DNA from 4 places in the Roseateles sp. DB2 genome. Region 2 is predicted to be linked to each of the others. Evidence: predicted binding sites of a transcription regulator. Region 2 holds the regulator's gene; each other region holds the start of a gene.
What was found. The regulator FNR, encoded in region 2, switches genes on or off when oxygen is low (the NO sensors DNR and NnrR bind a similar motif). The targets are predictions, from matches to a motif close to TTGATNNNNATCAA.
Positions count from the first base shown of each region.

Region 1: ACS5PK_RS10790 (hemerythrin domain-containing protein) is a predicted target of FNR. The motif match lies at 1,962-1,975, and genes of this name have one in related genera.
Region 3: ACS5PK_RS18950 (hemerythrin domain-containing protein) is a predicted target of FNR. The motif match lies at 2,458-2,471, and genes of this name have one in related genera.
Region 4: ACS5PK_RS18105 (oleate hydratase) is a predicted target of FNR. The motif match lies at 1,964-1,977, and genes of this name have one in related genera.

Region 1 covers NZ_JBPZGY010000005.1:290,668-297,859, reverse strand. The annotation lists gene ACS5PK_RS10805 (tetratricopeptide repeat protein) at 1-36, shown strand, start outside; gene ACS5PK_RS10800 (HDOD domain-containing protein) at 76-906, opposite strand; gene ACS5PK_RS10795 (Crp/Fnr family transcriptional regulator) at 1,150-1,902, opposite strand; gene ACS5PK_RS10790 (hemerythrin domain-containing protein) at 2,023-2,610, shown strand; gene ACS5PK_RS10785 (glycerate kinase type-2 family protein) at 2,643-3,956, opposite strand; gene ACS5PK_RS10780 (urate hydroxylase PuuD) at 3,996-5,192, opposite strand; gene ACS5PK_RS10775 (copper chaperone PCu(A)C) at 5,416-5,949, shown strand; gene xdhC (xanthine dehydrogenase accessory protein XdhC) at 5,963-6,775, opposite strand; gene uraH (hydroxyisourate hydrolase) at 6,779-7,141, opposite strand.
Region 2 covers NZ_JBPZGY010000001.1:244,761-251,952, forward strand. The annotation lists gene ccoS (cbb3-type cytochrome oxidase assembly protein CcoS) at 1-167, shown strand, start outside; gene ccoN (cytochrome-c oxidase, cbb3-type subunit I) at 205-1,644, shown strand; gene ccoO (cytochrome-c oxidase, cbb3-type subunit II) at 1,663-2,289, shown strand; gene ACS5PK_RS01000 (cbb3-type cytochrome oxidase subunit 3) at 2,301-2,480, shown strand; gene ccoP (cytochrome-c oxidase, cbb3-type subunit III) at 2,473-3,387, shown strand; gene ccoG (cytochrome c oxidase accessory protein CcoG) at 3,415-4,878, shown strand; gene ACS5PK_RS01015 (hypothetical protein) at 4,888-5,154, shown strand; gene ACS5PK_RS01020 (hypothetical protein) at 5,186-5,473, shown strand; gene fnr (fumarate/nitrate reduction transcriptional regulator Fnr) at 5,611-6,348, opposite strand; gene hemN (oxygen-independent coproporphyrinogen III oxidase) at 6,527-7,192, shown strand, end outside.
Region 3 covers NZ_JBPZGY010000015.1:41,312-48,503, reverse strand. The annotation lists gene ACS5PK_RS18960 (COR domain-containing protein) at 1-153, shown strand, start outside; gene tkt (transketolase) at 282-2,324, opposite strand; gene ACS5PK_RS18950 (hemerythrin domain-containing protein) at 2,534-3,154, shown strand; gene murU (N-acetylmuramate alpha-1-phosphate uridylyltransferase MurU) at 3,182-3,892, shown strand; gene ACS5PK_RS18940 (M20/M25/M40 family metallo-hydrolase) at 4,183-5,802, shown strand; gene ACS5PK_RS18935 (two-component regulator propeller domain-containing protein) at 5,858-7,192, opposite strand, start outside.
Region 4 covers NZ_JBPZGY010000013.1:133,241-140,432, reverse strand. The annotation lists gene ACS5PK_RS18125 (radical SAM protein) at 1-786, shown strand, start outside; gene ACS5PK_RS18120 (GNAT family N-acetyltransferase) at 810-1,343, opposite strand; gene ACS5PK_RS18115 (helix-turn-helix domain-containing protein) at 1,340-1,609, opposite strand; gene ACS5PK_RS18110 (oxidoreductase-like domain-containing protein) at 1,736-1,918, shown strand; gene ACS5PK_RS18105 (oleate hydratase) at 2,038-3,597, shown strand; gene pcp (pyroglutamyl-peptidase I) at 3,821-4,480, opposite strand; gene ACS5PK_RS18095 (5-oxoproline transporter, DUF979 family subunit) at 4,493-5,512, opposite strand; gene ACS5PK_RS18090 (DUF969 domain-containing protein) at 5,509-6,219, opposite strand; gene ACS5PK_RS18085 (LamB/YcsF family protein) at 6,251-7,021, opposite strand; gene ACS5PK_RS18080 (biotin-dependent carboxyltransferase family protein) at 7,048-7,192, opposite strand, start outside.

The sequences.
Region 1 (7,192 bases), on a different contig from region 2:
CTGGCCGCTTTGGGCAAGGCCGGCGGCAAAACCTGACCCCGTCACGCGGCCGGCCGCCTTGCCGCTGCACAGACCTCAATGCAGCAGCAGGTCGGCGTCCGAACTCAGGTCGCCGGCTGCCTGCAGCTTGGCGCGCAGGTAGTCCAGGTCCAGATGCACATGCGCGACCAGCTCCGGCACGGCGGTATTCAGCGCCTTGACCGGATCCTCATGGGACTGCTGCGCATCGGCCAGCACTTCCGCCATGTGCAGCACGGCGGCCATCAGGGAGAAGGGCCGGATCTCCATCGGCGCGTTGGCATCCTTGAAGGCCTCGACCATGGCCGCAGGGAAATGCCAATGCTGGGCCAGCGAAGCCGTGACGTCGGCATGGGTGCAGGCAAAACGGTGCATCTCCAGCGAAAAGCGGCTACCGGGCTCGGCAGCATGCTTCTCGACATCAGCCACTTGGCCGGGGTCCGACAAGGCCATCATCAGCTGGCCGGTCCGCATCATCAGGCCGGCCAGATAGGTGGTGTCAGCGTCCAGCTGCAGCATGCGTCCGAGGATGCGTGCAAAGCCGGCTGTGGCCAGGCTGTGGCGCCAGAACAGCGTTCGGTCCAGGCCAGGTACTGAGGGGAAGGCCCCGCACATGCAGGCAGCCAGGGAGAGATTGCGCAGGCTGTCCATGCCCAGCGCCGCCGCGGCATCCTGCAGGGTGGAGATGGTGTGCGAAGGGCTGTAGCGCGCGGAGTTGGCCAAGCGCAGCACCTTGGCAGCCAGCGAGGCGTCCTTGGCCACCAGGTCCGCGATGGCACCCAGGCTGATGCGGTCATCGTCGAAGCTGCGCAGCAGGCGGCTGGCGACCTCGGGCATGGTGGGCAGGGCGTTGTGGTTCGAGAAGAACTTTTCTGCAGCTGCAAGCACGGTGCGCTCCTTCCAGGACAAATGAGGTCTGGGTCAGACTGTCGGTCCAGTCTAGATGAGCTGGCCCGGCATCCCTATCGCAGCCACACCACGCTTTTCAGCGCAGACGCAGTGATAAATCACGCTTGAAGCGGGCATGAACAAGCACGGAAGCTCACCGAGACAAGGCCCGGGCAGGAACACCGTGGATGCTGCGCCGCAGCAGGCGCAAAAAAAGCAGGCGCAAAAGGCCAGATGCCGGGATCAGTCGCCTGCGAGCGCGCGCAAGGCCGGGAGGTCCAGCACCCGCACCTGGTAGCCCTGGACCTCGATCAGACCCTTGCGGTTGAGCTGCCGCATCATGCGCGACAGCGTCTCAGGCGTGATGGCCAGCTGGGCAGCGATGTCACGCTTGCGCTCCTTCAGCGCGACGCGGCCTTCGCGCTCGCTGACAGCTTCGCAGGACTGCAGCAGCCAGGCGGCCAGGCGCCGTTCGGCGTCCTTGTGCATCAGATCGTGCGTGACGCTGGTCAGGCTGTGCACGGTGCCCGCCAGGGCCACCAGCAGCCGCTCCTGCAGGGCCGGCTGACGCATCAGCAGGTTGCGCAGGGGCTGCAGCGGAAGCGCCACGACACGGGCATCGTTCACCGCCCGAGCATCCTGCGCGTGCTCGGCCCCCAGCCAGGCGCTGGCCAGATCCAGCCACTGCGGTCCGCGCACGGTGCGCTCCAGGTGAAAGGGCTCGTCAGCACGGGCAAGACCCAGGCCCACCGAGCCATCAAGCACGGCGTAGAGCTGGCTCGCGGGCTGCTGCCGGGTGAAGACGAAGCTACCTGAGGGGACCCACTGCTGTGTCGCCATGCCTTGCAGGGCCTGGAGTTCGGAAGCGCTCAGGGCCGGAGCGCCCAACAGGGCCGTCCAGTCAGATGGCAGGCACAGCACGGCGCCGGCGTCAAAGCCGGCCGGACGCACGGCGGCGTGGGCGGATTGCAGGCTGCGGCTGTCGAGGGTGTCCACGTGTTGGTCAGGGTGCCAGGATGATGGGCAGACTGTCACGCATGGCCCGGCCGGCGTCCTTGCGCTGAATCAAAGGGACATGGCTGCCAGGGGCTCCCGCCCACGGCCACAATCAGCCTCATGGCCCAGATCAAGTTCCAGGCTCCACAGAGCCAGTCGCCGGAGCAGCGCTTCGGCAGCAGCTACGAGCAGCCCTTCGAGTTGCTGCATGCCTGCCACGAGCGCGTGGAGCGCAGCCTGCAGTTGCTGACGCGCCTGTGCCATCACCTCAAAGTCCAGGGCCTGGATGGCAGCGCCCGCGAGGCCGCACGGGACATTCGGCGCTACTTCGACGTCGCCGCGCCGCTGCACCACGAGGATGAGGAGCGCCACGTCTTCCCAGTGCTGGAGCAGCTGGATGACGATTCGCTGCAGGAGGTATGCACCCGGCTGCGCGATGACCACCAGCGCATCCATGCGCAGTGGCAGGTGCTGCGCACCCTGCTGGCTCAACTGGACTCGCTGCCGGATGGCGCCCTGCCTGTCCTGCAGCAGGACATGCTGGGCCGCGCCGCCGACGCCTTCGTCGACACCCACAAGGCACACCTGCGCCTGGAAAACCAGTGGGTCTTCCCCAGCGCACAGCACAGCCTCAGCACGGCCCAGCAGCTGGCCATGGGCCAGGAGATGGCAGCCCGGCGCGGCCTTGACTTGCGTCAACCCCGCTGATCCGACACTCGCGCCAGGTCAAGGGGCAGCGTTCAAGGCAGCAGCAGCGCGCGAAAGTCGTTGACGTTGGTGAAGGTCGGGCCGGGGCTGAAGAGATCGCCCAGAGCCTCGAAGAAGTCGTAGGCCCGGTGCTCGGCCAGCAAGCTCCCTGCCGACAGCCCCAGCGCCTGCGCGCGGGCGAGGCTGTCCGGGCCGAGGAAAGCGCCGGCATTGGCTTCGGAGCCGTCAATGCCATCGGTGTCCGCCGCCAGCACATGCACACCCGGCTCGCCCTGCAGGGCCAGTGCACAGCCCATCAAGAACTCGGTGGCCCGACCTCCCCTGCCCTGCAGGCCGGCCGGCATGCTCACCGTGGTCTCACCGCCAGAGAGGATCACGCAGGGCCGGCGGAAGGGCTCGCCATGCCGGGACACGAACTGCGCCAGGGCTGCATGCATGCGGCCGATCTCGCGGGACTCGCCCTCGATCTGGTCCGACAGCACATGGGCTGCCAGCCCCAGCGTGCGAGCCAGCGCGGCCGCCGCCTGCAGGCTCAGGCGCGGGGTGGCCAGCATCTGCATGCGCTGGCCGTCGAAACAGGCGTCGCCCGGCTTGGGCGTCTCGAAGGCGCCGCTGCGCAGGCCCGCCCAGGCGGACTCGGGCAGCGCGAGCCGATAGCGCTCGCACAGCGCGAGTGCATCTTCGCAGCGGGTGGCATCGGGCACGGTCGGGCCGGAGGCGATCACCGCGGGATCGTCCCCCGGCACGTCCGAGATCAGCAAGGTCACGACGCGGGCGGGGGCGCAAGCCGCCGCCAAGTGGCCGCCCTTGATCGCCGAGAGGTGCTTGCGCACGCAGTTCATTTCCTGGATGGAAGCGCCCGAGGCCAGCAACTGGCGATTGAGCGACTGCTTGTCCGCCAGCGTGAGCCCCGGCTGCGGCAGGCTCAGCAGGGCGGAGCCGCCGCCAGAGATCAGGCAGATCACCCGGTCCTCGGGCCGCAGGCCGCGCACCAGGGCCAGGATGCGGGCCGTCGCCTCGGCCCCCGCAGCGTCCGGCACGGGATGCGAGGCCTCGACGATCTCGATGCGGCGACAGTCCGCCCAAGGCGGCGTGTGACGGCGGCGGGTGATGACAAGGCCCTCCAGCGGCGCATCGGCCGGCCAGTGGGCCTCCAGCGCCGCGGCCATTGCGGCCGAGGCCTTGCCAGCACCGATCACCAGGCAGCGACCCGGCAGCGATGGCGGCTCGGCGCCCAGCAGATCGGTCCAGTCGATGGCGCCGGGCTGGAAGAGCTGCTGCGGCGCCGCACGGTCGACCGCGGCCTGGTAGAGCCGGGTCAGCACTTCACGCGGGTTCAGGTCCATCGGACCAGTGTAGGCCGGCAGACCGGACGGCCTAGGCCCTCAGGGGGGGGCGCCGGCCTGCACCCAGCGTCCGATCAGTGCGCGCTCGTCCTCGGTGATCTGCGTGGCGTTGTTGAGCGGCATGCTCTTCTGCACCACAACCTGCTGGTAGAGCTGCGTCGCATGGGCCTGCAGAGCCTCGGCACTGTCCAGGCGCACGCCCTTCTGAGCCAGTTGCGCGTTGTGACACATGACGCAGCGCTCAGCCACCACGGCCTGGACCTGGGCCAGGCTGGGGGCGGCCTTGCCGGCCGCGGTGCCTGCCACCGTGCCCGCCGGCTTCACCAGCCACAGCAAGGCCGCCAGCATCAGCGCCACCACGACCAGCAGCGGCCAGGCATTGACGCCCTTGTGCCGCTTGACGAACCAGGTGCGCGTCAGCGAGCCGCCCAGCATCAGCAGGATGAGCACGACCCAGTTCCAGGCATGGCTGTAGAGCATGCCGTAGTGGTTGGACAGCATGCTGACCAGCACCGGCGCCGTCAGGAAGGTGTTGTGGACGCTGCGCTGCTTGCCACGCTGGCCGTAGATTGGGCTGACAGGCCGGCCGGCACGCATGTCGGCAATCACCTGCTTCTGGCCCGGGATGATCCAGAAGAAGACGTTGGCGCTCATGATGGTGGCGATCATGGCGCCCACGATCAGGAAGGCCGCGCGGCCCGCGAAAAGCTGGCAGGCGGCCCAGGCCGCGAAGGCGACGAAGACCGCAATCAGGCCCAGCACCAGGCCATCGTTGCCTATGCTGCCGTCCTTGCGATGGCCAAAGCGCCGGCAGATCTGGTCATAGACCAGCCAACCCGCCGCCAGGAAGCCCAGGGCCGTGGCGATGGCCGCCGGGGCCGACCAGTCGTGCACCCGCCGGTCGATCAGGAAGCTCTCGGCGTTGAAGAGGTAGAGCACGGTGAACAGCGCGAAGCCACTCATCCAGGTCCAGTAGCTCTCCCAGTAGAACCAGTGCAGGTGCTGCGGCAGGTTGGGTGGCGCGACCAGGTACTTCTGCGGGTTGTAGAAGCCGCCGCCGTGGACGGCCCACAGCTCGCCGTCCACGCCGCGGGCCTTGAGATCCGGCGATTCGGGCTTGAGCAGGTGGTTGTCCAGCCAGACGAAGTAGAAGGAGGCGCCTATCCAGGCGATGGCCGTGACGATGTGCAGCCAGCGCAGCAGCAGATTGGCCCAGTCCAGCAGATAGCTTTCCATGCGGTATCAGCTCCAGTGCGGCTCACCACAGCGGGCCCTGTGAACCGGGAAGGTCGCGAATGCGCTGCTGGCATTCGGGCAGCAGGCGGCCGCGGCGACCGAAGCGAAAGTGTATACAGTTTCCTCGCGGACGGCGGCCGTGCGAAGACTGCACCTGGCGCAAGGCCGCTCGCCGCCCTGACGGCATACTGAGAGGATTGAACCAGCTCCCGGAGCCCTCTCGATGACCTTCATTTCCAAGTCCCTCCTGCGTCCTGCCCGCCCCTTGCTGACGGGTCTGGCCCTGTGCACCGCCGCCCTGGCCGCCCAGGCCCAGGTCACCGTCAAGGACGCCTGGGTGCGCGCCACCGTCGCCCAGCAGAAAAGCACGGGCGCCTTCATGCAGCTCAGCAGCGCCAAGCCGGTCAAGCTGGTGGGCGTCAGCAGCCCGGTAGCGGGCGTGGCCGAGGTGCATGAGATGAAGATGGACGGCGGCGTGATGAAAATGCGCCCTCTCGAGGCCCTGGACCTGCCCGCAGGCCAGGCCGTAGAGCTCAAGCCCGGCAGCTTCCATCTGATGCTCATGGAGCTGAAGTCCCCCATCAAGGACGGTGAAACCGTGCCCCTGAGCCTGGTCTTCGAAGGCGCCGACAAGAAGCGCGAGACCGTGGAGGTCAAGGCCAGCGCGCGCGGCATGGGCATGATGCAGGGTGGCATGCCGGCAGGCATGGGCCACAAGCACGGCGCGGCCTCTGCTGCGCAAGAGCACAAGCACTGAAGCCCTGGGGCGTTCAGCTGCCCGACTGGCTCAGCAACTGCGCAGCGACGGCAATCGCGATCACCTCCGGCTGCTTGCCCGCGATGCCGGGCAGGCCAATGGGGCAATGCACGGCCGCCAGTTCGGCCTCGCTGAAGCCCCGCTCGCGCAGCCGGGCCTGGAACTTCGCCCACTTGCTGCGGCTGCCGATCAGGCCGATGAAGGGCAGGTCGCCGCGCTCGCGCTGACGCCTCAGGCAGGCGGCGAGGATGTCCAGGTCCTCCGCATGCGAGAAGCTCATGATCAGCACGCGGCTGCCTGAGGCAAGACCTGGCACCGAGCCCTGCACCGGCTCGGAATGCTCGGTGCTGACGCGCTCGTCCAGTCCTGTCGGGAAGATCTCCTCGCGGCTGTCCACCCAGTGGATGCGCAAGGGCAGGCGCGACAGCACCTCCACCAGCGCCCGCCCCACGTGCCCGCCGCCGAACAGGGCCACGGGTGACCAGTGCGCCTCGCCGCCCAGCCGTTCGCGCAGGCCGGCAATGTGGGCGGCGTCCAGCCACTCGAAATCCAGGTGGACCACGCCGCCGCAGCACTGCCCCAGGCTGGGGCCCAGTGCAAAGCGACGCCGCGCCTGCAGCACATGCCCCGCGGCCAGGCCGGCGCGGGCCTCAGCCATGGCTTCATGCTCCAACTGCCCGCCACCTATGGTGCCCAGCAGGCCCGAAGCCGTGACCGCCATCCAGGCGCCGACCTCCCGCGGCCCGCTGCCCTCCACCTGCGCCACGCGCACCAGCACCGCCGGCCCGCGGGTCAGCCACTGCGCCAGGGTCTGCCAGGGCGCCATGGATCAGCTGCCGCGATAGGTGGAGTAGCTCCAGGGGCTGGCGAGCAGGGGCACGTGGTAGTGGGCGGAGGTGTCCGCGATGCCGAAGTCCAGCGGCACCTCGTCCAGGAAGGCGGGTTCGGGCAGCTCTGCGCCCTGTTGCCGGAAGTAGTCGGCCACGGCAAAGACCAGCCGGTAGCGCCCCGCCAGCAGGGCCTCACCCTCCAGCAGGGGGCCGTCGGCACGGCCATCGGCATTGAGCTGCAGGGACTTGAGCAGATGCGGCGCCCCTCCGGGCATGGCATCCAGGCGATAGAGCCGCAGCGGCATGCCGGCGGCGGGGCGTCCGTGCATGGTGTCCAGCACGTGGGTGGTGAGCTTGCCCATGGTTTTTCTGTCCTGGTCAGGGTGGCCGGCCTGCGGCGATGGGCAAAGTGT
Region 2 (7,192 bases):
TGCTGATTCCGATGTCGGTGGTGCTGGTGCTGCTGATCGTCGGCGTATTCGGCTGGGCCATCAACAGTGGCCAATTGGACGATCTGGAGCGTGAAGGTGAACGCATTCTGGATGATGAATCTCAGGGGGTTGATGGCGATCAAGCCATGAACAAAGTAATCCCCTAAGAATCCCGGGGTCAATCAAGTGTGAAGGAGCACGTCAATGGCAAGTGTCGCTCAGCCGGCCGGGCCGGTTTATGAGGACGGCGTCGTACGCGCGTTTGCGCTCGCAGCCGTCCTGTGGGGCATCGTGGGCATGCTGGTGGGGGTGGTCATCGCCGCCCAGCTGGCATGGCCCGAGCTCAATCTCGGAATTCCCTGGCTCAGCTATGGCCGATTGCGGCCCCTGCATACCAACGCGGTGATCTTTGCCTTCGGCGGCTGCACGCTGTTCGCAACGGCCTATCACGTGGTGCAACGCACCGGCCAGACGCGCCTGTTCGCGCCGGGCCTGGCCTGGTTCACCTTCGTGGGCTGGCAGCTGGTCATCCTGGCCGCGGCGGTCACGCTGCCGCTGGGCATCACCTCCGGCAAGGAATACGCTGAACTGGAATGGCCCGTCGACATCCTGATCACGCTGGTGTGGGTGTCCTTCGCCATCGTGTTCTTCGGCTCCGTCGGCATCCGCAAGATCCGCCACATCTACGTGGCGAACTGGTTCTTCGGTGCCTTCATCATCGCCGTCGCCCTGCTGCACCTCGTGAACAGCGCCGCCATCCCGGTGAGCCTGTTCAAGAGCTACTCGGCCTATGCCGGCGTGCAGGACGCCATGGTGCAGTGGTGGTACGGCCATAACGCCGTGGGCTTCTTCCTGACCGCAGGCTTCCTGGGGATGATGTACTACTACATCCCCAAGCAGGCCGGCCGTCCGGTGTACAGCTACCGCCTGTCCATCGTGCACTTCTGGGCCCTGATCTTCACCTATATGTGGGCGGGCCCCCACCACCTGCACTACACCGCGCTGCCCGACTGGGCGCAGTCGGTGGGCATGCTGTTCTCGCTGGTGCTGCTGGCTCCCTCCTGGGGCGGCATGATCAACGGCATCATGACCCTGTCGGGTGCCTGGCACAAGCTGCGTGACGATCCGATCCTGAAGTTCCTGATCGTGTCCCTGTCCTTCTACGGCATGTCGACCTTCGAAGGTCCGATGATGTCCATCAAGACGGTGAACGCCCTGAGCCATTACACGGACTGGACCGTCGGCCACGTGCACTCCGGTGCCCTGGGCTGGGTGGGCCTGATCTCCATGGGTTCGCTGTACCACCTGATCCCGCGCATGTTCGGCCGCACCGAGATGTACTCCAAGCGCGCCATCGAGCTGCACTTCTGGGTTGCGACTCTGGGCATCGTGCTGTACATCGCCGCGATGTGGATTGCCGGCGTGATGCAGGGCCTGATGTGGCGTGCGGTCAATCCTGACGGCACCCTGGTCTACACCTTCGTCGAGAGCGTCAAGGCCACCTATCCCTTCTACGTCATCCGTCTGTGCGGCGGCCTGCTGTACCTCGGCGGCATGCTGATCATGGCCTGGAACGTCGTGAAGACGGTCGGCGTCGGCAAGGTGCAGGCACAACCTGTCCCCGCTGTCGCGGCTCACGCCTGAGGCAAGGGAGAACTCAACATGGCTAACAACAACCACGCCGTTTCCGGTCACGAGAAGATCGAGACCAGCAACTTCCTGATGATCGTGCTGGTGCTGCTGACGGTGGTCGTCGGCGGCATCGTGGAGATCGTGCCGCTGTTCTTCCAGCGCTCGACCACCCAGCCGGTCGAAGGCCTGAAGCCCTATACCGCGCTGCAGCTGGCCGGCCGGGACGTCTACATCCGCGAGGGCTGCTACAACTGCCACTCGCAGATGATCCGCCCCTTCCGTGCCGAGACCCTGCGCTACGGCCACTACTCGGTGGCGGGTGAGTTCGTCTACGACCACCCCTTCCAGTGGGGCTCCAAGCGGACCGGTCCCGATCTGCACCGCGTGGGCGGGAAGTACAGCGATGAATGGCATCGCATCCACCTGAACAACCCGCGCGACCTGGTGCCCGAGTCCAATATGCCGGCCTACCCCTGGCTCACCAAGGCTCTGGTGGACCCGGCCGACATGGCGCCCAGGATGAAGGCCCTGCGCACGGTGGGCGTGCCCTACACCGATGACGAAATCGCCAAGGCTGGCGAGGACGTCAAGGGCAAGACCGAGATGGATGCCGTCGTCGCCTATCTGCAGGTGATGGGCACCGCCCTGAAGAAGTAAGGAGGCACCCCATGGACGTCAATGACCTCCGCATTGCCTTCACGCTGTTCTCCATGGTGATCTTCCTGGGCATCGTGTCCTGGGCCTTCTCCAAGCGGAACAAGCAATCCTTTGACGAGCTGGGCGGTCTGCCCCTGATGGACGATCAGGCCGCCGGCGCAATCTCCTCCCAAGGAGGCCGCAATGAGTGACTTTTTCTCCAGCGGCTGGTCGACCTTCGTCGCAGCTGCCACCATCCTCGGCCTGGTGCTGTGTCTGGTCCTGCTGATCATCGCCAGCCGCCGCCGCGTGATGGCCGATGACAACACGACGGGCCACGTCTGGGACGTGGACCTGCGTGAGATGAACAACCCGCTGCCGCGCTGGTGGATGGGCCTGTTCGTGATCACCGTGGTGTTCTCGGGCATCTATCTGGCCATGTACCCGGGCCTGGGCAGCAACGAGGGCAGCCTCAAGTGGTCCAGTGCTGGTCAGTACGAGGCGGAGCAGGCCAAGGCCCGCGCGGCCCTGGAAGGCGTGTACGCCAAGTACAAGTCCATGGACGCCGCCGCGCTGTCCAAGGATCCGTCGGCCATGGCCATTGGTGAGCGTCTGTTCGCCAACAACTGCGCCGGTTGTCATGGTTCCGATGCCAAGGGCTCCAAGGGCTTTCCCAACCTCACCGACAACGATTGGCTGTACGGCGGCGCGCACGAGACCATCGTGCAGACCATCAGCGGCGGTCGCAACGGCGTGATGCCCCCGATGGCCGCGGCAGTCGGTGGCCCCGAGGACGTCAAGAACGTGGCGAACTATGTGCTGAGCCTCTCCGGCAGCCCGCACAACTCGATCGCTGCCCAACTGGGCAAGGCCAAGTTCGGCGCCTGCGCCGCTTGCCACGGTCCTGATGGCAAGGGCAACCAGGCCATCGGTGCGCCCAACCTGACAGACAAGGTCTGGCTGCATGGCTGGGGTGAGGACGCTGTCATTGCCATGATCAACAACGGCAAGAACAACGTCATGCCGGCCCACGCCTCGCGCCTGAGCGCTGAGCAGGTCCATGTGCTGGGCGCCTATGTGTGGGGCCTGTCGCAGGGCACCGCCGTCGCCGCAAAGTAAGTTCCTTCGCAACAAGGATTGATCCCCATGAGCAGTAGCAGCGATACCCCCTCCGCAGCAGCGTCCAATGCCCTTGCGGGCGACGATGCCGCCCGTGAGATGGTGTCGCTCTACCAGGCTCAGAAGAAGATCTACCCCAAGGCCGTCAGCGGATGGTTCATCCGCTGGCGCTGGGCCTTGGTCTGGTTCACGCAGCTCCTGTTCTATGGGCTGCCCTGGCTGGAGTGGAACGCACGTCAGGCCGTCCTGTTCGATCTGGGCGCCCGTCGCTTCTACGTCTTCGGCCTGGTCCTGTATCCGCAGGACTTCATCTACCTCACGGCGCTGCTGCTGATCTCGGCATATGCGCTCTTTCTCTTCACCGCAGTCGCCGGTCGACTGTGGTGTGGCTATGCCTGCCCGCAGACGGTCTACACCGAGATCTTCATGTGGATCGAGCGCAAGTTCGAAGGTGACCGCGCAGCCCGCATGAAGCTGGATGCCGCGCCCTGGTCCCTGGCCAAGCTTGGCCGCAAGGGCGGCAAGCAACTGGCCTGGATTCTGCTGGCCGTCTGGACCGGCTTTACTTTCGTCGGCTACTTCACCCCCATCAAGGTCCTTGGGGCTGAGGTGGCAGCCCTGGGCCTGGGGCCCTGGGAACTGTTCTGGGTGCTGTTCTACGGCTTCGCGACCTACCTCTTTGCCGGCCACATGCGCGAGCAGGTCTGCAAGTACATGTGCCCATATGCGCGCTTCCAGAGCGCCATGTTCGACAAGGACACGCTGATCATCAGCTACGACGTCGAGCGCGGCGAGCCACGCGGCTCGCGTGGCCGCAAGATTGACATCAAGGCCGCTGGCCTGGGCTCCTGCATCGACTGCAATCTGTGCGTGCAGGTGTGCCCGACGGGCATCGACATCCGCAACGGCCTGCAGTACGAATGCATCGGCTGCGCGGCGTGCATCGACGTCTGCAATGGCGTGATGGACAAGATGGGCTATCCGCGCGGCCTCGTCCGCTATGACACACAGAACGGCCTCAGTGAGCACCTCAGCCGTACGCAGCTGATCCGCCGCATGTTCCGGCCGCGCGTGCTCATCTACTCCGGCATCCTGGTCCTGATCTGCGTAGCCCTGTTCTGGCACATGCTGACCCGCACGCCTTTCAAGGTCGACGTCGTGCGCGACCGCGCCTCGCTTGCGCGTCTGGTGGATGACGGCTACATCGAGAACGTCTACCGCTTGCAGGTCATGAATGCCACGGAGCAGACGCAGTCCTACACCATCACCGCGGACGGGCTGCAAGGCCTTGTGCTGACGCCGCCCCTGCGTCTGAGCGTCGGGCCTGCCGAGGCGCGCTGGGTGTCCGTGGCACTGCGTCTGCCGCCGCAGACGGCACAATCGGCGGGCGGTGGTGCCCACGAGATCCATTTCCGCATCGTCCGCGATGCCGTGGCTGGCGAAATGCCGAGCCAACTGGTCGAAAAATCCACCTTTGTGGTTCCCCGCTAGGAGCGAAACATGGCTGACATCCAATCTTCCTCACCCGCGCCGCGCGCCTGGTGGCACGAACGCATGATGTGGCTGGTGGTCGGCGGCCCTGCGGCGGTGGTCCTGGCCAGCTTCGTGACCCTGGGCATGGCAATCAAGCATCCGGACCCTGTGATCGAGACGCAGCAGCGTGTCTCTGCGGACAGCGCCGCGGACGGCCCGCAAGCCGCCGCCCTTGCTCCGGCCATCGCAGCCCGTAACCATGCCGCCACCGGCGGCCCAGCGAGCGGCAAGTAAGCCCTCGCAGTCCATCGTGGAGGAGACCGGGATGGGACTGATTGGTGAGAAACCGGGCCCCGCGCGCTGGGCCATGCACATACTCTGGCCGGCCTTCGTGATGGCAGGCGTGACCGAGGCGCTGGTCTTCGCCCTGGTCGACCCCATGGACCTGAGCTGGTTTGGCATGTCACCGGTGCAACTGAGCCGTGAGGCGGTCTACACCTTGAGCTTCCTGGCCTTCTGGCTGCTGATCAGCCTGGCCTCGGCGGTGACGATGCTGCTGGCCACGCTGCCGCCTGAATCTGGGCAGGGGCATCCGAGGCGCTGGCCGCAATGAGCGGTCGGCCGGACCGCTGCCCGAGGCGCAGGTCCACCGATCTGCCGCTGCTTGCCTCACTTGACAGGAGGCGGTAGCTCAGAAAGCACAAAGCCCGCCTTGCAGCGGGCTTTATGCTTGCAGGGAGGAGGGCGCCTTTAGCTGCAGTGCGCGGTGTTCACCAGCTTCTGCAGGCCGTCCTGGTTCAGGATGCGGATCTGGCGCTGCTTCACTTCCAGCAGGCCTTCGTCCTGGAACTTGGAGAAGGTGCGGCTGACTGTCTCCAGCTTGAGGCCCAGATAGCTGCCGATCTCTTCACGCGTCATGCGCAGTACCAGGGCCGAGGCGGAGAAGCCACGGGCCTGCAGGCGCTGGGTGAGGTTCAGCAGGAAGGCGGCCAGGCGTTCTTCGGCACGCATGGAGCCCAGCAGCAGCATCACGCCATGATCACGGACGATCTCGCGGCTCATGATCTTGTGGAACTGGTGCTGCAGGTCGGTGAACTCACGGGAGAGCTCCTCGAGCTGGCCATAGGGGATCACGCAGACCTGACTGTCTTCCAGGGCCACTGCATCGCAGGAATGGCGGTCATTGCTGATGCCGTCCAAACCCAGCAACTCGCCGGCCATCTGGAAGCCGGTGACTTGGTCTCGGCCATCTTCAGAGGAGACGCAGGTCTTGAAGAAGCCGGTACGGACGGCGTAGAGCGACTGGAAGGCATCGCCCGTGCGGAACAGGGTGTCCCCGCGGGATACATTGCGGCGCGTGGCCACCAGGCTGTCTAGCTGGTTCAGGTCCGACTCGGACAGCCCGACGGGCAGGCACAACTCGCGCAGATTGCAGCTGGAGCAGGCGACCTTGAAGGGCTCGATCTTGATCGGGGTCTGGGTATTCATAGGGCTCATTATGGGCTGGGACTGCCGGGGCGGCGAGGGATTGTCAATGGCCGCGACTGCTTCAGGGCAAAGCTAGGACATGACGCTCCTCAAGGCTGCAGCCATTGTTTACCCGGGCTCCTTGATCAATCTTGATACAGGTCAATCAGTGCTTGTGCAGGCTTGGCACAGTGGCGACATGGAAACCATCAACACTGCCGCCCTGCCGGGCATCACCGAGGATGTGCTGCGCCGCTTCGATGTGTCCGGTCCGCGCTACACGTCCTACCCGACGGCCGACCGATTCGTTGAAGCCTTCTCTGTCGAGCAGTACAAGCAGGCCCTGAACCAACGGGCTGACGGCGGGGTGGTGGGAGGCGGGGCGCCCCTGTCCCTCTACATCCACATTCCCTTCTGCGAGTCCGTCTGCTACTACTGTGCCTGCAACAAGGTCATCACCAAGCACCATGACCGGGCCGCAGAGTATCTGGAGGTTCTGGTCCAGGAAATGGACCTGACGGTGACGGAGCTGCGGCGAGCGCAGGCGATATCGCAATTGCATTTCGGTGGAGGCTCTCCGACCTTCCTCAGCGACGAGGAACTGACGGGGCTGATGGAGGCGATCAAGCAGCGCTTCAAGCTGGCGCCTGGCGCCGAGGTGTCGATCGAGGTCGACCCCCGCACCGTCACCGAGGCCCGCCTGAAGCACCTGCGCCAGCTGGGCTTCAATCGCCTGAGCTTTGGCGTCCAGGATTTCGACCCGGAAGTGCAGAAGGCCGTCCATCGGGTGCAGAGCTATGAGATGGTCGAGAGCCTGATGCAGCAGGCGCGCGCCCTGGGCTTCGAGTCCACCAATGTCGACCTG
Region 3 (7,192 bases), on a different contig from region 2:
CAGCTGCAGGACATCGGCACCTTCACGGTCCACCTGGCCGACGCCTTGAACTCCCTGGCGGACAAGGTCATGCCACAAGGCAAGGCCAAGCTGGAAGCCAGCAACTACCTGCCCGTGGTGGACCTGGTGAAGCGAAGACTCCAGCTGGGCTGACGTGAAGGCCGGCCGGGGGCTGCGGTAGGCAAACAAAGAGGACTGCGGCTCCGCCCATGCAAAGAGGCCGCCCTCAGGCGGCCTCTCTTCGACAGCATGCCGGCCATCCAGGCGCCGGCGCTGCCATCTCAACGCTTCAAGCGAGCGGCGCCCACCGCCACCTTGACGGTGTCCACGACGTTCTCGGCGGTGAAGCCGAAATGCTTGAACAGCACCGGAGCGGGGGCGGACTCGCCATAGCTGTCGATGCCCACGACGGCGCTGACGCCATACTTCCACCAGAAGTCCGTCACGCCGGCCTCCACGGCCACGCGGGGCAGGCCGGCGGGCAGCACGCTGGCCTTGTAGGCGGCGTCCTGGCGGTCAAACACGTTCGTGCTCGGCACCGAAACCACGCGGGCGGCGATGCCGTCCTTGGCCAGCAGAGCCTGGGCGTTCAGGGCCAGCTGCACTTCCGAGCCGGAGGCCATGATCACCACCTGGGCCTTCTTCTTGAGACCCACCTCGCTGGGCTCGGCCAGCACATAGGCGCCCTTGGCGATTTCATCGACCGCCGTCTTGGGCGCGTAAGGCAGGTTCTGGCGCGACAGGGCCAGCACGCTGGGGCGCTGGGCATTGCCGATGGCCATGGTCCAGGCGACCACGGTCTCCACGGTGTCCGCCGGACGCCAGACATCCAGACCCGGGATCAGGCGCAGGCTGGAGACATGCTCGATGGATTGGTGCGTCGGGCCGTCCTCGCCCAGGCCGATGGAATCGTGGGTGAAGACGTGGATGACGCGCTGCTTCATCAGCGCAGCCATGCGGATGGCATTGCGGCTGTAGTCGCTGAAGGTCAGGAAGGTACCGCCGTAGGGGATGTAGCCGCCATGCAGGGCGATGCCGTTCATGATGGCGGCCATGCCGAACTCGCGCACGCCGTAGTTGATGTGGCGGCCCCCGTTGGCGCTGCCGTCGGCTTCCAGGCGGAAGGCGGGCGTGCTCTTGGTGTTGGTCAGGTTGGAGCCGGTCAGGTCGGCCGAACCGCCCAGCAGCTCGGGCAGGGCGGCGGTGAAGGCTTCCAGGGCCAGCTGGCTGGCCTTGCGGCTGGCCACGGTCTCGGCCTTCTCGTGGGCGGCAACGACAGCGTCCACCGCGATCTGCGCGAAGTTGGCGGGCAGCACGCCGGCCATGCGGCGCTGGAACTCGGCAGCCAGCTCGGGGTGGGCGGCGGCATAGGCATCGAAGCGCTCGTCCCAGGCCTTTTCGGCGTCAGCGCCGGCGGTCTTGGCATCCCAGGCAGCGTAGACGTCCGCCGGGATCTGGAAGGGCTCGTGCGACCAGCCCAGGGCCTCGCGGGTCAGCTTGATTTCCTCTGCGCCCAGGGGCTCGCCGTGGGCCTTGGCGGTGTTGGCGCGGTTGGGCGAGCCCTTGCCGATGTGCGTCTTGGAGATGATCAGCGTGGGCTTGTCGCTGCTCTTCTTGGCGGCGGCAATGGCGGCATCCACGGCGTCCACATCATGGCCGTCCACCGGGCCGATGACGTTCCAGCCATAGGCCTCGAAACGCTGAGCGGTGTTGTCGATGAACCAGGGAGCAACCTGGCCGTCGATGGAGATGCCGTTGTCGTCGTACAGAGCGATCAGCTTGTTCAGCTTCCAGGCGCCTGCCAGGGCGCAGGCCTCGTGCGAGATGCCTTCCATCAGGCAGCCGTCGCCCAGGAAGACATAGGTGTGGTGGTCAACGATGGCGTGACCCTCACGGTTGAATTCCTTGGCCAGCATCTTCTCCGCCAGGGCCAGGCCCACGGCATTGGTGATGCCCTGGCCCAGGGGGCCGGTGGTTGTCTCGACGCCCGGGGTGATGCCCACCTCAGGGTGGCCCGGGGTCTTGCTGTGCAGCTGGCGGAAGTTCTTCAACTCCTCGATCGAAAGCGCATAGCCGCTCAGGTGCAGCAGGGCATAGATCAGCATGGAGCCGTGGCCGTTGGACAGCACGAAGCGGTCGCGATCCGCCCAGTGCGGATTGGCCGGGTTGTGACGCAGGTGGCGACCCCACAGGGCGACGGCCATCTCGGCCATGCCCATGGGCGCGCCCGGGTGCCCGGAGTTGGCCTGCTGCACGGCGTCCATGGCCAGTGCGCGGATGGCGTGGGCCATCAGGGTGGGGGTGCTTGCAGCGGTGTCAACCATGGTGGGTGCGGGCGGTAAGTTGGGGGTAAACCCGGCATTTTAAGGGGCGATGGCCTCACTTCGCCCCGCCGGCAAACCCTCGCTGCGCGCAAACGATTACGTCCCTGGATATCCGCCAAGGGCTTCACGCTTCTTGATCCATGGCAAGGCTGCTGGGGCGTCCTGCGGCGAGTCTTGGCAAAGCCCGAAAAGACGCACGGAGACACCCCATGACCGGCCCCAAGCCCCTGACCCTGCGCATCATCCGCGACGAGCATGCCGCCCTGGCCGCCATGCTGCGCACCCTGCCGCTGCTGCTGGCCGAGCACCGCCGTGCCGGCACCCTGCCGGACTTCGCCGCCCTGCGGGCCATGCTCTTCTACGTGGACGAGTTCCCGGAGCGGCTGCACCACCCCAAGGAATCCGAGCTGCTCTTCCCCAAGCTGCGCGCCCGTGCCCCGGCCATGCGCGAGCTGCTGGACAAGCTGGACGAGGACCATGCCCGCGGCGAGCGCGCCATCCGCGACCTGGAGCACAGCCTGCTGGGCTTCGAGATGCTGGGCGAGGCCCGCCGCGCCGCCTTCGAGCAGTTGGCCGAGCGCTATGTGCACCACTACCTGCAGCACATGGACATCGAGGAGCGCGAGATCCTGCCCGCGGCCCTCAAGCTCTTCAGCGAGGAAGACTGGCAGGATCTGGACCAGGCCTTCGCCGAGAACAAGGACCCCCTCACCGGCCGCCACCTGGGCCAGTTGCAGGCCGAGCTGGACGGTCCCTACCATGCCGTGTTCCAGCGCGTGCTCAACGCCCTGCCCGAACCTCTGGGCCTGGCTCCACGACTGCAGCCCTGAGCCCGGCAGCCCCGTAGACTGAGGGGCATGAGAGCCATCATCCTGGCGGCCGGCCGCGGCGAGCGCATGCGGCCCCTGACCGACCACACCCCCAAGCCCCTGCTGAGCGTGCGCGGCCAGCCCCTGATCACCTGGCACATCCAGGCCCTGGCCGCGGCCGGCGTGCGCGACATCGTCATCAACTGCGCCTGGCTGGCCGAGCAGTTCCCGGCCCAACTGGGGGACGGCAGCCGCTTCGGCCTGCGCCTGCACTACAGCGACGAGCAGAAGGACCACGGCCGCGCTCTGGAGACCGCCGGGGGCATCGCCAAGGCCCTGCCCCTGCTGTGCGCGCAGGGCGACGAGGCCTTCTGGGTGCTGTCGGGCGACGTCTTCCTGCCAGGCCTGGTCCTGGACGTGCAGGCGGCGAAGGACTTCGCCGCCAGCGAGCGCCTGGCCCACCTCTGGCTGGTACCCAACCAGCCTCATCATCCGCGCGGCGATTTCGGCATCAGCCCCGGAGGCCTGGCCCTCAGCGGCGAGGCGGTGAGCCCGCGCTTCACCTGGTCCTGCGTGGGTCTCTTCAAGCGAAGCCTGTTCGAGGGCGTCCCCCCCGACCAGCCCCTGCCCCTGCGCCCCTGCCTGGAGCGCGGCATCGCCCAGGGGCGTATCAGCGCCACGCTCTACGGCGGCGAGTGGACCGACGTCGGCACGCCCGAGCGCCTGGCTGCGGCCCAGGCCGGGGGCCTTGCCTCGTGAGCGCTTGAGCGGCCCTACGTCCTGATACAAGGCGTGTGCCTGCCACAACAGGCAAGGGGGTCGAAACGCCCGCCCCCCTGTCAAGTCTTACAGCTTCCCCCCGGCCATGAGCCGATCGGACGACAAATCCAGCACAAACCCTGAGCACGGCGGGCGATTGCCGCCCGAACAATCGGCGACGCCGACGCTGGCAGTCCCGCAGCGCGCAAGCAACAGGGGCCTGCTGACATTGCTCGCTGCCACGAGCAGGGCGGTGTGAGGTCCCAGTCCCTAACCTTCAGGAGACCTCCATGCAACGCAAGAATGCCTTGTCCGCCCTGGCCCTCGCCGCCAGCCTCTTCTGCCTCAGCGTCCCGGCCCAGGCCGGCGACAAGGTCTGGATCAGCCTGGGCGATGGCGCCTTCAGCGAGCTGCAGAAGCTGCAGCCGAGCACCCGCGCCACGGCCTCGGTGGCCGTGTCCGAGGCCCAGCTGCGCCGCGGCGACATCGCCGGCCTGGCCACGCCCAGCGCCGCCCTCAAGGCCGAGAAGCTGCACCTGGTGCAGATTGACGAAGACCTGCTGCCCGCACTGTCCACCGCCCTGCACGAGAACCAGCACCGCTGCGGCGGCTACATGCACCACGCCAGCGAGCGCGACGGCCGCCGCGCCCTGGATCTGCACGCCGGCAGCCGTACCAACGCCCGCATCCTGACCGACCGCAGCACCCTGGCCACCCGTCCCAGCTACGTGATCGACCAGCAGACCGTGGTCAACCCCATGCTGTCGCAGATGCAGGCCAGCAACATCGTGCAGACCATCTCGGACCTGTCCAACAACTACACCAACCGCTACTACACGACCACGGCCGGCTCCAACGCCTCTGACTGGCTGAAGAACAAGTGGCTCACCATGGCCAATGGCCGCACCGACATCACGGTGGAGCAGTTCACCCACAGCGGCTGGAAGCAGAAGTCGGTGATCGCCACCATCAAGGGCACGGACAACGGCAACGAGATCGTGGTCCTGGGCGGCCACCTGGACTCGATCAACCAGTCCGGTACCAGCGAGACCACCCGCGCACCCGGTGCCGACGACGACGCCTCCGGCGTTGCCAGCCTCACCGAGATCTACCGCACCATGCTGGCCAGCAACTACAAGCCGCGCCGCACCATCAAGTTCATGGCCTACGCGGCCGAGGAAGTGGGCCTGCGCGGCTCGGCCGAGATCGCCAACAGCTTTGCCGCCGCCGGCGCCAACGTCGTGGGCGTGATGCAGCTGGACATGACCAACTACAAGGGCTCTGCCAGCGACATCTACATCTTCACCGACTACACGGACAGCGCGCAGAACACCTTCGTCACCAACCTGATCAAGACCTATCTGCCGACCCTGACGGTGGGAACCGACCGCTGCGGCTATGCCTGCTCCGACCATGCCTCCTGGAACGCCAAGGGCTATGCGACCACCATGCCCTTCGAGTCCTCGATGTCCGGTGACAACAAGAACATCCACACCGCCTATGACACCCTGGCCAACAGTGACAGCACCGGCGCCCACTCGCTGAAGTTCGCGCGCATGGGCCTGGCCTATGCCGTGGAACTGGGCAGCGACGGCCCCACCACCACGCCCGCCAACAGGACCGAGACCTTCACCGGCAGCCTCAGCACCGGACAGACCAAGAGCTACGGCCCCTTCAAGGTCGCGGCGGGCGGCAGCCTCAAGCTGTCCACCACCGGCACGGGCGACATCGACATCTACGGCAAGCTCGGCTCGGTGCCCACGACCAGCAGCTACGGCTGCAAGTCCGACGGCAGCACCGCCACCGAGACCTGCACCATCAACGTCACGACAAACAGCGATGGCTATGTGCTGGTCAAGGGCTACACGGCCGGCAGCTACACGCTGACCGTGACCTACCGCCCGCAGTAATGGGTCTGGCCCGGCAGACCTGGGCCCAGGGGGTCAGGTCTTGCCAGGGCCTTGATCAGGCCTGGGCCGCCGGCACCGCGTCGCGCTGCTGGCCCGAGCCGACCACCTTGAGCCGGCCGGTGGCCGCCCATTCGGCCAGCGGCCGGCGGCTCCATTCACGCAGCTCCTCCAGCGTATCGGCCTCGGCGCTGACCAGGCCCAGCCAGCCATCGCGTCCGCCGCGCTTGACGGCATACAGCGCAGCGTCGGCAAGGTCCACCACCGTGCTCCAGTCCAGCCCACGCGGGAATTTCACCGACAGCGGGAAAGCGGCAAAGCCCAGGGAGCAGGTCCGGCGCAGGGTGCGGCCGTCATCCAGCTGGAAGTCGTAGCGCGAGAGCGTGCGCCGGGCGCGCTCGGCCAGCTCAGCCGCATGGTGGCGATCGGTGTTGCGAGCCACGACCAGGAACTCCTCGCCGCCCCAGCGGATGAGGTAGTCGGCATCGCGAAAGACCTGGCGCAGCAAGGCCTGCATCTGGGCGAGCACGGCATCGCCGGCGGCATGGCCGTAGTCGTCATTGACCTGCTTGAAATGGTCCAGGTCCACCATGAAGAAGACCATGTCCTGCCCTGGCTCGCGGGCCAGGCGCAGCACCTCGCCCTCATAGCCGCGCACCACGCTGTTGATGTCGGACTCGATGTGCTGGGCCAGGAAACGGCGGTTGCGCAGGCCGGTCAGCGGGTCGGTCAGGCTGGCTTCCTTCAGCGCCTGGCTCAGCGTGAGCAGCTCGTGGGTGCGCTCGCGCACCCGTGCCTCCAGCACGGCCTGCGCACGGCGCAGATAGCCGGTGCGGATCTGCACGATGCCGTAGATGCCCAGCAGGCCCAGCAGCACGCCGCCCAGGCGTGCCCACCAGGTCTGCCACCAGGCCGGCTGCACATGCAGGGGGATCAGCAGTTCATGCGGACTCCACTGCCCGACGCGGTTGCTGCCTTGCACCTGCAGCAGGTAGCGGCCGGGATCAAGGTTGGTGTAGCTGGCCGAGCGCTGGCTGGCCTCGCCGAGGACCCAGTCCTTGTCATAGCCCTGGAGCCTGTAGCGGTAGTTCAGCACCGCCGGATTGCTGAAGTCCAGCGCGGCGAACTCCACGCTGACGTCGCGCTGCCCTGGCTGCAGGACCACGGTCTGCCCCCGCGGCCCCGGCGAGGTGCGCTCGCCGGCAATGCGCAGCTCGGACACCACCAGCGGCGGCTGGTAGGTCCAGGGCTTGAAGCGGCTGGCGTCGATGACCAGCACGCCCTTGCTCCCGCCCACCAGCATGCGCCCGTCGTCCAGGCGCGCGTAGGCGCGGAACCAGCCGGTACCGAAAGCCGCGCCATCGGCGGCACTGAGTTCGTGGTGCCGGCCGGT
Region 4 (7,192 bases), on a different contig from region 2:
CCGCTGCTGGACCGGCTCGCCATTTCCATCGACGGTCGCGAGGCCACGCATGATGCGTTGCGCGGCTTGGCCGGTGCGCGGGCTCGCACCCTGCGTCTGCTGGAGCAGCCCCGGGCCACGGGCACACCCTTCGGCTTCATCTTCACGCTGACCCAGCACAACGTTGACGAGCTTGAGGACGTCGTGGGGCTGGCCGCTGCGCACGGCGCACACAGCGTGCAGGTGCATCCGCTGACGCTGCACGGGCGTGCGCGCGAGACCCTGCTGGATGAGCGTCCTGACGGCCAGGAGCTGCTGGCCGCCATCGTCGAGGCGCAGCGCCTGGCGCTGACCCTGCAGGCGAGCAGCGGCGTGAGGGTGCAGGTGGACGCACTGAGCCAGGGCCAGATCCTCGCCCACCGCGATCGCCTGGTGCCCACTTGGCCGGCGCCGGGCCTGACGGCCCTGGCACCTGTGCTGGTGCTGCAGTCGGACGGACAGGTGCTGCCGCTGACCCACGAACTCCCGCCCGCGCTGTGGCTGGGTTCGGTCCATGAATTGCCGCTGAAGGCCCTGGCTGCGCGCTGGCTGCACAGCAGCGCCAGCCGGCGCCTGGTGCAGGCGCTGGAACGTACCTGGCATGAACTCGCCGAGGGCGCACAGCCTGCGGCCTATTGGTATGACGAGGTCGCGGCGCGGGTGCAGCAGGTCGGGCAGGTTGCGCCGGTGCCAGTGCCGCTCTTGCCGGCCAGGGGGCTCATTGCGCGGGGCCCGACCCTGGCGCAGGGACGCGCGGCTCAGGCTTGAGGCAACAGGCAGGGGCGTGGAGTTCAGGCCGCGTCAGGCCCGCGGTGTCGGTACACGAGGCCCTGGCCGCCGCGGAAGGGGATGCACTGCTCAAGCTGTGCGCCCAGGCGCTCGGCCACGGCCCTGGACGCGGTGTTGCCCTCTGCCACCACGCTGACGGCCGTGCGCCAGCCGAAGTGGTCGTAGGCTGCGGCCAGGGCGCCTCGCGCAGCTTCGGTGGCATAGCCCTGTCCCTGGGCCTCGGGCAGCAGGGCCCAGGTGATCTCGGGCTCCACCCAGCCCTCAGGGTTCCACAAGCCGCTCAGGCCGATGAAGGCGCCGTCACGCTTGCATTCCAGCGCCCAGGGGCCGTAGCCGCGCAGGGCCCAGTGACCCAGGTAGGCCGCGAACTTGCGCCAGGCTTCCTCGCGCGAGCAGGGGCCGCCATAGGTGGCGGAGACCGGGCTGGCAAAGAAATGCGCCAGGCCGTCGAAGTCTGCCTCGCAGAAGGGGCGCAGCCACAGGCGCTCGGTCTCGAAGCGCGGTATCTGCAGGCCGCCCAGTTGCGCGACGCTCATGCCCCGGCCGCAGGTGTCGCGAGGTTCTGGGGGGCGGCGGAGATCCCGTACAGCGCGAGCAGCCCCAGCACGTGGCCAATGGCCACGCCGGGCTCGCCGGCCTCGATCCGGCCTATGGTCTGCACATGCACACCCAGCCGCGCGGCCGCGGCGGCCTGGCCCTCGCCGGCCTGCTGCCGTGCCTGGCGGGCGGCCGCGCCCAGGGCCTGGATGGCCTGCAGTGCGCTGGGGTGGATGTCGACGGAGATGCGTTTGCCTTGTGCCATGGCGCCATTGTGGCCGCAGTGGCCCCATGGGTGGCCCCGTAGATGGGTCCGTAATGGCCCTATGCTGCCTGGCCCGCTGCGCGCTGACCCGCGGCTTGTCTGCACGCCCGCGAGACAATAGCCCGCATGAGTCCGCCCTCCGCACCCGCGCCCGACGACGACCCCATGCCCCAGCCGCCACAGCCACCCGCGCTGGAGGACTGTTGCGGCAATGGCTGCGACCCTTGCATCTTCGACGCCCACGACCTGGCCATGGACGCCTACCGCCAGGCCTTGCGGGCCTGGGCTGCGCGGCATCCGCAGGGCTGAATGCCTGCCTGTGCTTTAGAGAGGGCTCTCGCTCCGTCTCTCGGGCTGACCTGAATCAAGCGGTCGCAGCCGCCCCTGCGAAGAATGGGCCTCACTCATTCTTGACAGGGAGCATTCCAATGAAAGCCCATTTCCTCGGCAGCGGCATCGGTTCGCTGGCCGGCGCCGCCTTCATGATCCGAGACGCCGGTGTGCCCGGCACGGACATCACCATCTACGAGAGCCAGCCCCTCAGCGGCGGCAGCCTGGACGCCGCCTGGCGCCCAGAGCAGGGCTACAGCCTGCGCGGGGGGCGGATGCTGACCACCGATCACTACGAGTGCCTCTGGGACCTGATGAAGACCATCCCCTCGCTGGACCAGCCTGGTCTCTCGGTCTTCGAGGAGACGGTTCGCTTCAACGAGCAGAACCCCGCGCACTCCAAGGCCCGGCTGGTGGATCGCCGCCGCCACAAGCTGGATGTCTCTCACATGGGCTTCAGCCACGCCGACCGCCTGGAGCTGCTGCGCCTCACCGAGGCCAGCGAGGAGGCGCTGGGCAGCAGCAAGATCAGCGACTGGCTTTCGCCCGGCTTCTTCGAGACCAACTTCTGGTGGATGTGGCAGACCACCTTTGCCTTCCAGCCCTGGCACAGCGCGGTGGAGTTCAAGCGCTATCTGCACCGCTTCATGAACGAGTTCCCGCGCATCGAAACCCTGGGCGGCGTCAAGCGCACGGTCTACAACCAGTACGACTCCCTGGTGCGTCCACTGGAAGCCTGGTTGCTGCAGCACGGTGTCAGCTTCGTGCACGGCACGACCGCGACGGACGTGTCGCTGGAGGAGCAGGACAACCAGATCCTGGCCCGTTCGATCACCCTGCGTGACGCCCAGGGCGAGCGCCGCGTGACGCTGGCGCCCGATGACCTGGTCTTCGTGCAGAACGCTTCCATGACCGACGCGTCCAGTGTTGGCAGCATGAGTGCCCCGGCGCCGCGCCTGAGCAAGACGGACAGCCAGGGCTGGGCCCTGTGGGAGAAGCTGGCTCAGGGCCGGCCTCAGTTCGGCAATCCGGCGGCCTTCAACGGCAAGCTCACGGAGTCCTACTGGCTCTCCTTCACCGTCACCTGCGCGCAGCCGGCCTTCTTCGACCGCATGGAGGGCTTCACGGGCAATCGCGCCGGCACTGGCGGCTTGGTGACTTTCAAGGACTCGAACTGGCAGATGTCCGTGGTGCTCTATCACCAGCCGCATTTCCGAGGCCAGCCGGAGGGCCTGCAGGTGTTCTGGGGCTATGCCCTGCAGCCTGACCGCATTGGCAACTTCGTGGCCAAGCCCATGAGCGAGTGCAGCGGTGCAGAGATCCTGCAGGAGCTGCGTGGCCACCTGAACTTCGACCCCGAGGTCTTGGACGAGGCTGTCTGCATCCCCTGCCGCATGCCCTACATCACCAGCATGTTCATGCCACGGGCGCATGCCGACCGGCCGCTGCCGGTGCCGCCGGGCTCGCGCAACCTGGCCTTTGTCAGCCAGTTCGTCGAGATCGCGGACGATGTGGTCTTCACGGTCGAGTATTCGGTGCGTGCCGCGCAGATGGCGGTCTACCAGTTGCTGGGCGTTCAGCGCCCCGTGCCGCCGATCACGCGGCACGACCGCTCGCTCAAGGTCATGATGGACTCACTGGTGAAGGCCCTGCGCTGAGCCACTCGGGCGCGGCCTCCTCGCGCCCTATCGCCAGCGGCGCCACTGGCGCCAGCGAGGCTTCCCATGCCGGGCTCCCAGCATCACGCGCCGAGGCTGCTCGCAGATGAGGGCCGGCGCGAGGTCGGGGCAAGACCTGTCCATCAGGGGTGCGGCCGCGATGGCGGGCCGGCGTTGATGGTCCGGCTCGTCGGTGGATCGCGGTACACACAAAAGCCGTGCATCAGCAGATCGTGCCCTCGCTCACGTGCAGGTCCTCGGCAGTCTGCAAGGCCGTCCGCAGTGCCAGGCGCAGGCCTGCGCTCATGGTATCCAGGGCCATGGAGGGCGCATGCGGGTGATGGGCCCCCTGCTCGGGCAGGTAGGGCACGTGCATGAAGCCGGCCTGGCGCAGCCAGGGGCGTCGCTGCGCCAGGTGCATCAGGCCGTAGAAGACGTGGTTGCACACAAAGGTGCCGGCGGTGTAGGACACCTCGGCCGGCAGTCCGGCGCTGCGCAAGGCCTGGGTCATGGCCTTGACCGGCAGGCTCGTGAAGTAGGCGGCGGGGCCCGTCGCAAAGACCGGGCGGTCGATGGGCTGCGCGCCAGCGTTGTCGGGAATGCGGGCGTCGTCGAGGTTGATGGCCACCCGTTCGAAGCTCAGCGCGCTGCGTCCGCCGGCCTGGCCGCAGCACAGGACGAGGCGCGGCCGCAGCCGGTCCAGGTGGCCTTCCAGGGCTCGCAGGGCCTCGTCGAAAACGCAAGGCAGGACGACGGCCTCCACACGCGCGCCGGGCGCGACCACTTCGCCCTGCAACTGCAGCACCAGTTGGGCGGAGGGGTTCACGGCCTCGCCGTCAAAGGGCTCGAAGCCGGTGATCAGGATGCAATCGGGCGTGCTCATGGATAGCGGGGCTCAGACGATCAGGTACAGCAGCAGGGTCTGAAGCGCCAGCAGCAGCAGGGCCGTCGGCGTCTGCGCCTTGATCACTGCGTGGCGGTCCTTCAGGTTCAGCAGGGCGGCGGGCACGATGTTGAAGTTGGCCGCCATGGGCGTCATCAGCGTACCGCAATAGCCGCAGAGCATGCCGATGGACAGCACCGCGGCTGGATTGGCGCCATGGCCCTGGATCAGAAAAGGCAGGGCCACACCGGCAGCCATCACAGGGAAAGCAGCGAAGGCATTGCCCATGATCATGGTGAAGGCAGTCATGCCCAGGGTGTAGACGGTCACCACGGCCAGCTTGCTGTCGGGCCGCAGCAGCCCCTGCGCCAGCGTCTCCACTGCCTTGCCAGTGTGGCTGGCCAGGAAGACCCCTCCCAGCATGGCCAGCATGAGGGGCAGCGCCAGCGGCCAGCCAATCGACTCGATCAAGCCCTGCGAGGACTGCAGCGCCTGCCGTGGCGAGTCCCCCGTCAGCCGCCAGGCCAGCAATAGCGCGCAGAGGCATGCCAGGGTCAGCGCCGCGAGGGTCAGGTTTTGCGGGGCGAGCAGGCTCCACCGCGCGGTATGCAGCGCGGGGCCGGCCAGGACGCCAGCCACCGTCAGCACGGGGATGGCCAGCACCGGGATGAAGAGGCGGTGGCCCAGCAGGGCGGCGCGCTGCTGGCGGCGCTTCAGCTCTTGGGGCGAGGGCTTTGTGTCGGGGGCGGCGCTGAGGCCCAGCCCCGCGATCAGGCCCAGGGCCAGCACCAACAGACCGACCAGGCGGTAGGTGAGGGGCTTGCCGAGCTGGTCCAGCATCAGGTCGCCCAGCAGGAAGGGCAGGCCGAACAAGGCCCAGAACAGGCCGCGCCAGACACGTCGCGGCGTGCCAGTCTCGCGCCAGCACCTCAAGGCCGATGCCAGCAGCACCACGCCCACCAGGGGCAGGGTCAGGCCGGGGCTGATCAGGGCGGGCAAGGGCGGGACGGCGGCGCTGGCGATGGCGCTCATGCGGCCTCCCAGGTGCTGGGCTCTGCAGGCATGGCGGCGGCGATCTGTGCGTCCAGCCGCGACAAGCGCGCCAGGTGCACGATCGCCGCGCACAGCGCCGTCGGAATGGCCCACAGGCCGATCACCAGCGGCTCTGCCACCGGGATGCCGCTCTGCAACATGAAGCCGTGGATCAGCAGCACGGCGCCGAAGGCGATGAAGATGTCCTCGCCGAAGAAGAGCGCCACGTTGTCGCAGGCCGCGGCGTGGGCCAGGATGCGCTCGCGCAGGGCCGGCGGCAAGGGGCCATGGCGGTGCACGGCCAGGCCCTCAGCCATGGGGGCCAGCAGGGGGCGTACCGTCTGGGCTGGTCCGCCCAGGCTGGTCAGACCCAAGGCTGCCGTGCCCTGGCGCAGCAGGTAGTACAGCATCAGCAGGCGGCCGGTGCTGGCGCCCCTCAGCCGGCCTACCCAGGCTTGGGCGTGCTCGCGCAGGCCGTGGCGCTCCACCAGTGCCATCACCGGCAGCAGCAGCACGACCACCGCCAGCGAGCGGCTGGCCATGAATTTTTCGCCAAAGAGCTCCAGCAGCGCCAGGGGCGCGATGCCGGCGCACAGACCGGTCACGGCCCCAGCCACCAGCACCACCAGCAGGGCGTTGAAGCGCAGGGCGAATCCAGCGACGACGAGGGGGATGCCGATCAGGGGCAGGAGTTGGGCGAGGTCCATGGGGTCAGGTCTTGAGGGCGGTAGGAACGGCTCAGTCAGGGGCGCGCAGGGCCAGGCCGGCCGCTCGCAGGGATTCATGCAGCGCGCGCACCAGAGGCAGGGCGGCCAGGCCGTCGCCATGCACGCAAAGGGTGTCGATGTGCAGTCGTAGCGCGCTGCCCTCGTGCGCCTGGACGGGCTCGCCCAGGGCCAGAGCCAGGCCTTGGGCGACGCCATCCGCAAGCGCTTCCAGCACGGCCCCGGGCTCGCTGCGCGGCAGCAGGGTGGCGGACGCGGTGTAGCGCCGATCGGCAAAGCCCTCCTCGCGCACAGGCAGGCCTGCGCGGCGTGCAGCCTGGGCCAGCGGGCTGCCTGCCAGGGCGACCAGGGCCAGGCCTGGCGCCTCGCGCGGCAGCAGGTCCAGCAGCAGCGCCGTCAGCTGCGGGTCCTGGGCGGCCTGGTTGTAGAGTGCTCCATGCGGCTTCACGTGGCGCGGGCGGGCGCCTTCACGCTGTGCGGCTCGCTGGAAATCCTGCAGCTGCCGCGCCAGTTCGCCGCGCAGCGAGGCCAGCAGCCCCGCCGTCACCGCCTGCGGCTGGCGGCCGAAGTGCGCTGGGTCGGCATAGCTGGGATGGGCGCCCACTGCCACGCCGCTGTCCAGCGCACGGGCGATGGACGCCCGCATGCTGTCCGCGTCGCCCGTGTGGCCACCGCAGGCGATGTTGGCCGAGCTGATCCAGGGCAGGATCAGCGCCTCGTCGGCGCAGCCCTCGCCGAGGTCGGCATTGAGGTCCAGGGCGGTGCGGGGCGGAGTCGATGACATGGGGGGGATTGTCCGTGCGCTGCGCCTCACAGACCCAGCAGGGCCTGGCATTGGCAACGCAGCGCGCCCAGTGACCGACGTCGTGCGGCGCGGGCCTGCGCCTCGTCCGCGGGCAGGAAGCGCAGGCGCTGGCCGGGGGCGCACTGGGCGAGCCGCGGCAGGTCGGCCTCG